4 regions of the Thalassotalea euphylliae genome follow, and region 1 is predicted to be linked to each of the others. Evidence: predicted binding sites of a transcription regulator. Region 1 holds the regulator's gene; each other region holds the start of a gene.
What was found. The regulator sigma-54, encoded in region 1, starts transcription at its own class of promoters, with help from an activator protein. The targets are predictions, from matches to a motif close to GTTGGCACGNNNNTNGNNT.
Positions count from the first base shown of each region.

Region 2: a site for sigma-54 is predicted at 1,004-1,022, ahead of DXX94_RS08730 (DUF2726 domain-containing protein). Genes of this name have one in related genera too.
Region 3: a site for sigma-54 is predicted at 1,189-1,207, ahead of DXX94_RS16205 (FlgO family outer membrane protein). Genes of this name have one in related genera too.
Region 4: a site for sigma-54 is predicted at 780-798, ahead of flgA (flagellar basal body P-ring formation chaperone FlgA). Genes of this name have one in related genera too.

Region 1 is NZ_QUOT01000001.1:1,759,807-1,762,013, forward strand. It holds gene ptsN (PTS IIA-like nitrogen regulatory protein PtsN) at 1-283, opposite strand, end outside; gene hpf (ribosome hibernation promoting factor) at 287-574, opposite strand; gene DXX94_RS07920 (RNA polymerase factor sigma-54) at 602-2,110, opposite strand; gene lptB (LPS export ABC transporter ATP-binding protein) at 2,172-2,207, opposite strand, start outside.
Region 2 is NZ_QUOT01000001.1:1,978,518-1,980,724, forward strand. It holds gene DXX94_RS08720 (prenyltransferase) at 1-115, shown strand, start outside; gene DXX94_RS08725 (dUTP diphosphatase) at 286-915, shown strand; gene DXX94_RS08730 (DUF2726 domain-containing protein) at 1,074-1,721, shown strand; gene DXX94_RS19660 (type II secretion system protein) at 1,871-2,207, shown strand, end outside.
Region 3 is NZ_QUOT01000001.1:3,715,122-3,717,328, reverse strand. It holds gene DXX94_RS16210 (LPP20 family lipoprotein) at 9-470, opposite strand; gene DXX94_RS16205 (FlgO family outer membrane protein) at 490-1,134, opposite strand; gene DXX94_RS16200 (flagella assembly protein FlgT) at 1,425-2,207, shown strand, end outside.
Region 4 is NZ_QUOT01000001.1:1,361,709-1,363,915, forward strand. It holds gene DXX94_RS06050 (chemotaxis protein) at 1-750, opposite strand, end outside; gene flgA (flagellar basal body P-ring formation chaperone FlgA) at 928-1,620, shown strand; gene flgM (flagellar biosynthesis anti-sigma factor FlgM) at 1,695-2,012, shown strand; gene DXX94_RS06065 (flagella synthesis protein FlgN) at 2,022-2,207, shown strand, end outside.

The DNA.
Region 1 (2,207 bases):
GGTTATCAATCGCATCAAACGCCACTGGCTGTTCAGTGGTCATCAGTACTGCCACAACTTGATTCGTGCCAGTAAGGCGACCGTGTGGTATTGCAATACCATTGCCAATGCCTGTGCTGCCCATTTTTTCACGAGCCAGCAAACTTTGCAGCAATTCAAATGTTGAGTGTTCAGGGATGTGACTAGTTGCAATACTGCAAATTTGCTCGAGGATTTTCTTTTTGCTTGACAGTGGGACTGCACAGGATGTGCAGTCCTCGGTTAGTATATCTTGCAGCTTCATAGTTTAATGCTGAGTAATTTTTCCTTTGTATTTAAGGATTTGGCGGTCAAGTTTATCAATGAGCGAGTCAATTGATGCGTACATGTCTTGATTTTGTGCTGAGGCGTGAACCTCTGTGCCGTTGAGGTGAACTGTCGCCTCGGCTTTTTGGTTTAATTTTTCTACGGTAAGAACGACGTATACATTGTTGATGTGATCGAAATGTCGCTCCAGCTTTGCAAACTTAGTGTTAACGAAATCGCGTAATGAATCTGTCACTTCTACGTGGTGGCCTGATAAATTAATTTGCATAAGCTTTATTCCTCATTGCTTGAATACTTAAAGTAGACTTTTTCTTTGATTTGACGGTGGAATAGATAAGGACTCTCGGTACTTAGCTATTGTCCGTCGCGCAACATTAATCCCTTGCTCTGCTAATAGTTCCGCCATTTTGCTATCACTTAATGGTTTCGATGGAGTTTCTGCTGAGACAAGCTTTTTAATTAATGCTCTGATAGCAGTAGATGAACATTCCCCTCCATTTTCCGTACTAACATGACTAGAAAAGAAGTATTTTAATTCGAAAATACCTCTAGGCGTGTGCATGAATTTTTGCGTGGTTACACGCGATATGGTTGACTCATGCATATCAACCGCTTCTGCGATGTCGTTTAACACCATCGGGCGCATCGCTTCTGGCCCGTATTCGAAAAAGCCTTGCTGACGCTGAACAATACAGTTTGACACTTTTAGTAGCGTTTCGTTGCGGCTTTCTAAACTTTTAATAAACCATTTGGCTTCTTGCAGGTTTGAACGGATAAACTGATTATCGTCCGATGACTTCATACTTTTGGTCATCGCTGCGTATTGCTGGTTAATTGATAATCTTGGTGCTGTACTTGGATTAAGCTCAACCACCCAGCGACCATTTTTCTTTTCCACAGAAACATCTGGGATAACGTACTGATCATCACCTTGCACTACCGCATCACCAGGTCTTGGGTTTAACGACTGGATCAGGCGCAGTGCCTCGCGCAGCTGGTCTTCCTTGAGCTTGGTTTTTCGCATTATTTGACGATAGTCACGATTACCCAATAAATCAATGTGCTCGCTAATGATCAGCTTACTTTCTGCTAAATACGGTGTGTCGTTATCGAACTGATTCAATTGAATCAATAAACATTCAGGAATAGAGCGCGCTGCGACCCCAATAGGATCGAACATATTAATACGCTTTAATACCGCTTCAACTTCATCAAGTTCAACTTCTTCAAGACCTAGACTTTCCAAAATATCTTCGGCAGAAACGGTTAGGTAACCAGCATCGTCAACGGCATCGATAATTGCCATAGCAATGGCTTCATCGGTTTCACTAAAGGGTGTTAGCTCCATTTGCCAGTGCAAGTGGTCTTGAATAGAATCGGTGGTTTCACCTTGATAAACGTAGTCATCACTGCCTGCAGTGCCAATGCCTGAGCTACTTACACCTGCACTAAATGACTCATCCCAAGTGGTATCAATACTCAACTCTTCTGGAATGTCATTTTTTTCCATCGCCTCAGTAGTGCTGACCTCATCAGCGGTAGGCATAGCATCTTCAGAACCATCTGTTGTCACCTGCTCGGTCGTTGCCGTAGCAGAATAAGCATCGTCTATAGACTCGCTGTCATTACTTTCCGATGAGGCACTCGCCGACTCATCCACTTCAAGCAGTGGATTGCTCTCCAGCGCTTCTTGAATCTCTTGTTGAAGGTCTAATGTTGATAATTGTAGTAACTTGATAGCCTGCTGAAGTTGCGGCGTCATCGTAAGTTGCTGACCAATTTTTAACTGCAATGATGGACGCATTTAAGTCTAACGGTTTCCTTTTGTTGTATTCTTTTATTCAAGTAAAACGCTAATGATTTAACTATAGCGTGAATTGCTCACCTAGGTATACATCTCT
Region 2 (2,207 bases), 220 kb from region 1:
TTGTATTGGTGCATTTATTTATGGCTTTGAAATTGGCAAGCGGCCAGCCTATTTAGCGTGTAACGTTATCGTGGCACTAATCACACCAACAATACTAGCTTTTAGCCTGTTGTAACGACTTTTTCTCACATTCCCAGCGGCAAGATAATATTGCTTAAGGGAAGTGCAAACATGCGAGGTAAAGCTAAACTTCCCACCTGACAAAACCTTCAAAAAGTTGCATGCAATACACGGCTTAGGCACACTATAGCCTTTGATTTTAAAGACCCCATAAAAGAGATAGTAATGAGCACACAAACAGTCGCGACCACTCAAATAAGCCAAATGCTGGCCATGCAAGATGCGATGAATAGCCGAGTAAGCGATACTTGGCGCGAAAATGGCTACGAATGGTACCGTGCCATTTGGGTTGAGTGCGCAGAAATGCTTGATCATCATGGCTGGAAATGGTGGAAACACCAAGAAATTGACGTTCCACAAGTACAACTAGAGCTCGTTGATATTTTTCATTTTGGTTTAAGTTTGCGTTTGATGACAGGTGCTAGCGTTGATGACATTGCATCATCGCTTACCAATGAATTAGCAACAGATAGCGAAGAAACAGACTTTAAACTCGCGCTAGAACAGCTTGCGTCAGCAGCTGTAAGCCAACGTGAATTTAACGCCCAAGCGTTTGCCGACTGCATGCGTTTAATGGATATGAACTTAGACGAGCTGTTTCGACAGTATGTCGGTAAAAACACCCTGAACTTCTTCCGCCAAGATTATGGCTATAAAGAAGGCACCTATATCAAAGTGTGGCACGGTAAGGAAGACAATGAAGTATTAGCTGACGTTGTGAGCAAGCTTGATAGCAGCGCGAACGACTTCCAACAACAGGTTTATGATGCGCTAGCAGCAAACTATCCCAGCTAACCTCAGCTTGGAATAGTCAGCCATATTAACAGCTAAACGGAATTTAACGAACAATACCAATCCACATAAATAAGCTCCACCAAAGATCTCTGGCACGTATTCTGCTTTAACAGGTTTATAAAGAACCCCGTCAAGAATTTGAATACTTGGAGATGTTTATGGAGCTTATCCTTTTTGCCCTAATCAGTTTAATTGCAATTGTTGCCGTATTGGCTAGCCGATTAACGGATAACAGCTTTCCATTCCCATTTGATAGCAAGCCAGCTGTATACACAGCCGCTGAGAAAAACTTTCTTACGCTTGTCGAAAGTGCCCTAGGCCCTGACTATCGTGTGCTTAACCGCGTAGCCTTGGCTGATATTGTCAATATTCGTCGCGGAGTCTCGAAAAAAGCCACACAAGCTGCACTGAAAAGTGCCAACAATAAGTATTTAGACTTTGTTATTTGCCAACGTAGCACAATGAAATTAATAGGTGCTGTTGATCTGGTAGACACTAACGGACGCGGTTACAAAGTGAAAAAAGATTGGTTTGTTAGCGGTGCGTTAGAAGCGGCTTCGATTCCACATGTGCGTATCAAAGTTAAGCCTAATTACACCGTTGAAGAAATTCGCGCTTGTTTAGGCAGTAAAGTGCTTGGTCGCAGTGTAAAAACAATGCCGAAAGTCAAAGGTCGCGTTATTCCTGCGCCAATGGTGAAAGCGCGCCCAAGAAATGCAGGGGTTATTACAGCCAATGCTGCCAAAGAAATGGCTGCTCAAACTCCATCTCTAGCCACGCCATCAATGGCCGCGATGCCCCACTAAATAGACTTTAGCTAGTTCATTTAAACTAGCCTTTAAAATTTCACTTTCTCTAGCTAGCCCGACTCTATCTGAGCTTCGGGCTAGCTTTGCTTTGCCCATTCAAACTTGATAATCTTGCGCCCACTTATTGTTGTTAAAAAGTTGTAATTATGAAATCACGCCATCAGGGTTTTACCCTTATCGAACTAGTTGTTGTTATCGTTATTCTTGGCATTTTAGCCGCCGTTGCTGCGCCGCGTTTTATTGATCTTGCCTCTGACAGCCGCGAAGCGATTATCGAAGGGGTAGCCGGAGCTATCGCTTCAAGTTCGTCATTGGTTGCAGCCAAAGCACGCGTTGACAATATAGAAGACGGTAATATTACAGTGAACGGTAGCAACGTTGCGATCGAGCAAGGTTATGCTAGTGGTCACTGGGCTAACGCATGGCAATTCTTACTTAATGTTGGTCAAAACATTACTTTTACCAACCCCACTGCAGAGTGCA
Region 3 (2,207 bases), 2.0 Mb from region 1:
TGGCAATACTAGTAATAGGTAACGTCTTTTATTTCTTGTTTTCTCGTAGATGCTATATATATGTCATAAACATCTTTAAAGTCGATGCTTAGCTCAGTTGCGTACGTATCACCCACTGGATAACTCTTTATAACTTTAGCTCCCCGGATAACACCATGAACTGATGCTTTAAGTTGGTGATTTTCGATAAGTAAGTCACCCATGGTCATATTAGAGGCAACTTGTTGACCATATACCTGTTCAGCCAATTCCGCATAAGCGGCAAGTTTTGATGCTTTAATTGCCATTAGCATACGTTGTGTTTCATGCTCTGACTTTTGCAAACTGATTGGCGCATAGCCAACAGCGGTGACAACAGGAAAGACCTCTGGCTTCACTGGTTGCCACTGCACATGCTTATCATAAATGGATGTACAAGCAGAAACGGTAACAGCTACAACTAGCGCCAACGCAATATTGATAAGTTTCATTATCTCACCCTGCCACTATCTATTGCTGTATTCGAACAGCGCGGGCCTCTTCAGCCAAGTTCTCACTGGTACGAATTATCATGCCATCTTTCAACCGCACATTTTCATCGCGATAAACTTCATCACCGATCACCCATTTTGGTATAAATGATTGAGCACTGGCGACAACAACACGAGATTGCATACCGATCATTCGAGCATTAACTAATATACCTGTTTCTTGCTCCATCATGGTTCCGGTTACTACGTAGTCAATAATTTGTCGCTCAGGTAACTCTTTCCAGTCGCGACTAAAAACATAATCGCCATCTTTTGTTACTCGGATATGCCCTGTTGTTTTGTAATCAATCACTACCATGCCATGGCGTTGCAGCTCATGAACGAAGTTCTCTGATAGTTGATTACCCAGCCAGTTAGTCGACTCTAAGTCTTCCAAATTAACAAATGAAGTAACTGCGATTGGAGTTTTTGGTGAAACAAAGGAGCTATGCTCCAGCATTTGATACGCCAGCCCTCTCACCACATCATTAATGGCATGCTTGGGTAGATCAAAACTGTCTATCTCATCCATTTTCTGATGGCTGACACTGTAAAAATCTTGCTCACTATTCATTGAGCACGAGGCCAGTAAAGGAATACAGGCTGCTAATAGCCAATTTTTCATTGAGACACCTCAATTATTACTACAAGTTTAACGTTGACTTCTTGGCTTTGAATAATGCAGGAAACGCGCCAACAATAAATAATTATTACTAGGATAGGTTGAACAGGCATAGTTCATGCTTACTCATAGTTAATTGTCAGCTATTGGCTAACACAACCGTCTACTTTATGACGCTTACTTAGCTGATGGTGCTGCTAATTAGTTAGCTAGTTATTAATTTAGTGTTCACAAGATCAAACGTAACCTTAATGCCAAGATGTTGTGGACACCAATCAATTGGATTGCTTGTTATGCGAATTTTAGCATTATTCACATCAATATTAATTTCATTTGTGAGCTCTGCTCAGTGGTATGAATCACAAGGCAGTGCATACATCTTAAATAATGATCGCGAGACTGCGCGAACAGAAGCAATGGAAAACGCATTAAAAAAAGCATTACTTGTTGCCGGCGCCTCAGTGAGCAGCGCACAGCGGGTTATCAACGGTTTGCTTACTCAAGACGAACTAAGTATTCGCGCTAGTGGCACAGTGAATTCAATTGAATTAATCGATGAAAGCTACCAAGGAGACATGCTTAAAGTAACGATTCGCGCAGATATCTTTCCACAAGAGCAGCAATGCTTTGCCGCCGATTTCAAAAAGTCGATGCTAGTAACTAAAGCTCAACTGCTTCATCGTGAACAAGCGAATATTGGCAAAATTTATAATTTAGACAAGAAATTAGTTGCTCGCTTTGCTGACAAGCTTGGTGAGAAAAGTCGCTACATTGATATTAAACTAGCCAACAAAAGTAGCATCCCTTTTAGTCGCTATAACCGTAGCTTTGACCAAGAAAAAATCAAATACTTAGCAGTTGAGTTAGGTCAACGCTTTGACACACAGTTTGTTCTCTTTACTGAGGTTATCGACGTATCGTTTGATGGAGAAGTGCTAAACCAATGGCAGTTCTGGCAGGAGGATAATTTCGATCGTCACTTTGATACCGCCTTCTATATATATAGTACTGATAATGGTGAACTATTATGGGATAGCCATTACCAGAATAAAGCTCCTTGGACTTTTGGTAAGCGA
Region 4 (2,207 bases), 400 kb from region 1:
TAAGGTGTAACCGTCCATTTCTGGCATTTCAATATCAGAAATTAATAAGGCAACTTTTTCTTCGATAGTATTACCGCATTGCTCTGCAATTTCATTAAGTTGATTGAGGGCATCTTGACCATTTTTAGCCAATACCATTTTAAGCCCAAGCGGCTCAAGCGCTCTCTTGACTTGGTTTCTCGCAACGGTCGAGTCGTCAGCAATCATGATCACACGCTCACCCAAGCTAGCACCAACAGAGGCATCAGCAACCTCTTCACTCAAGTCAGTAGACACTGGGTTGATTTCATTAAGGATCTTCTCAACATCTAAAATTGACACCATTTCTTTGTCAATTTCAGTGACGGCAGTTAGGTAACTAGACTTACCAGCACCTTCTGGCGGCGGCATAATGTCTTGCCAGCTCAGTGTGGTAATACGCTCAACCCCAGCAACTAGGAATCCCTGAACACTGCGATTATATTCAGCGATAATAATAAAACAGTTTTCCGTTAACGGTATTTCAGGACCACCAGTGGCCTTACTTAAGTCGATCACAGAAATAGTTTGCCCACGAATGTGCGCAACACCTTTGATAAAAGGATCTTGGTTTGGAAGCGATGTTAACTGAGGGCACTGCAACACTTCACGTACTTTAAATACGTTAATGCCAAAACGCTGTGGTCCAATTAATTTAAAAAGCAATAGCTCGAGTCGGTTTTGACCAACTAACTGAGTACGTTGGTTTACCGAGTCTAAAATGCCCGCCATAGTTACCCCTTAATCTCATGTGCAACAGAAAAGGCACAATTCTTGTTTACTATTAATTTAACATTAGTCTAAGCGCCTGTTTTTTGACAGCGCCGTTAAATACTTGAGTTAAAACTAAGCCATTTGATATTAAGCATAGTCGAGTATCTAACGTCAATAACACGATGACACGTAAACATGAGCAAATCGAAGATTCTTTTTACTTTTTTAACGCTGTGCTATCAGCTTCAATCGCAAGCAATTGCCACCAGCTTTGATCGAGACTTTATTGAAGGCCTCGCTAAACGTTCAGTTGAGGATAGCTTCACAGATGTTAGTAATCGTAAAGTCTCCGTTACTGCCGCCAAGCTCGACCCTAGAATAGTGATCAAACCTTGTGACCAGAATTTGCAGGCCAATATACCTGATATTCATAACAGTAGAAACGTAAATGTTAAAATAACTTGCGAGGGATCAAGCCCCTGGAATCTATATGTTCCTGTGAAAGTGACAATAGATGCCCCGGTAGTAGTTGCTAAATATGCAATCGACCGCGGCAGCATGCTAACCCCTGATAATATACAAATTGCTTACGTTGATGAAAAACGTTTGCGGGGTGAGGCTATAGGCGATGTAAACACTCTCTATGGCGCTAAAGCCAAACGCAACATTGTGAAAGGTAAGGCAATATCGCCCAATCACGTTTGTTCAGTATGCAAAGGAGATAATGTGACACTCATCGCTCTCAGTAGTACCTTTAGTATAAAAACATCGGGAACATCAGTTTCCAATGGCCATGTTGGCGACAAAGTGCGAGTTAAAAATAATCGCTCTGGTAAACTCGTTACCGGCCGAGTCAGTGGCGTTAATAAAGTGACCATAAATTTATAAATAATGATAAAGAAATTCAGTAATTGGCCGATAATATTATAGAATGAGTAATACACAACATGCAGGTGTAAGAAATGGCTATTAATATCAACAACTTGAATAATAACAATCAAGTTAATCGTACTGTACAGCAGCAACAGAACGACGTAAAGAACCAAGTCGACCAAAAAGCGGTTAACACATCTCAGGCGACAAGAGTTAGCCAAGATTCAGTGTCACTAACACCGCAAGCAAGACAGTTGAACGATATCCAAAAGAAAAACGGTGATGCGCCACCGGTGAATCAGAAAAAAGTTGATCAACTAAAAGAAGCAATTCAATCAGGTGCTTACAAAGTAGATGCGGAAAAGTTAGCGCAAAGCATCGCCAAATTTGAATTTGATTTACTATAGAGAATAACAATGAGTTCAAGCGTCTCACAGCAATTACTTAACAAACAACTAGAACAACTAACTGCGCTGGAGCAGTTGTTGAACGACGAAAAAGAATTGCTCACTCAACGAGACCCTGAGGCTTTAAATACGCTTACCGAACAAAAAAAGGTATTGCTTGAAGCGATTGAAGGACTAGACGCTAATATCAGCAAA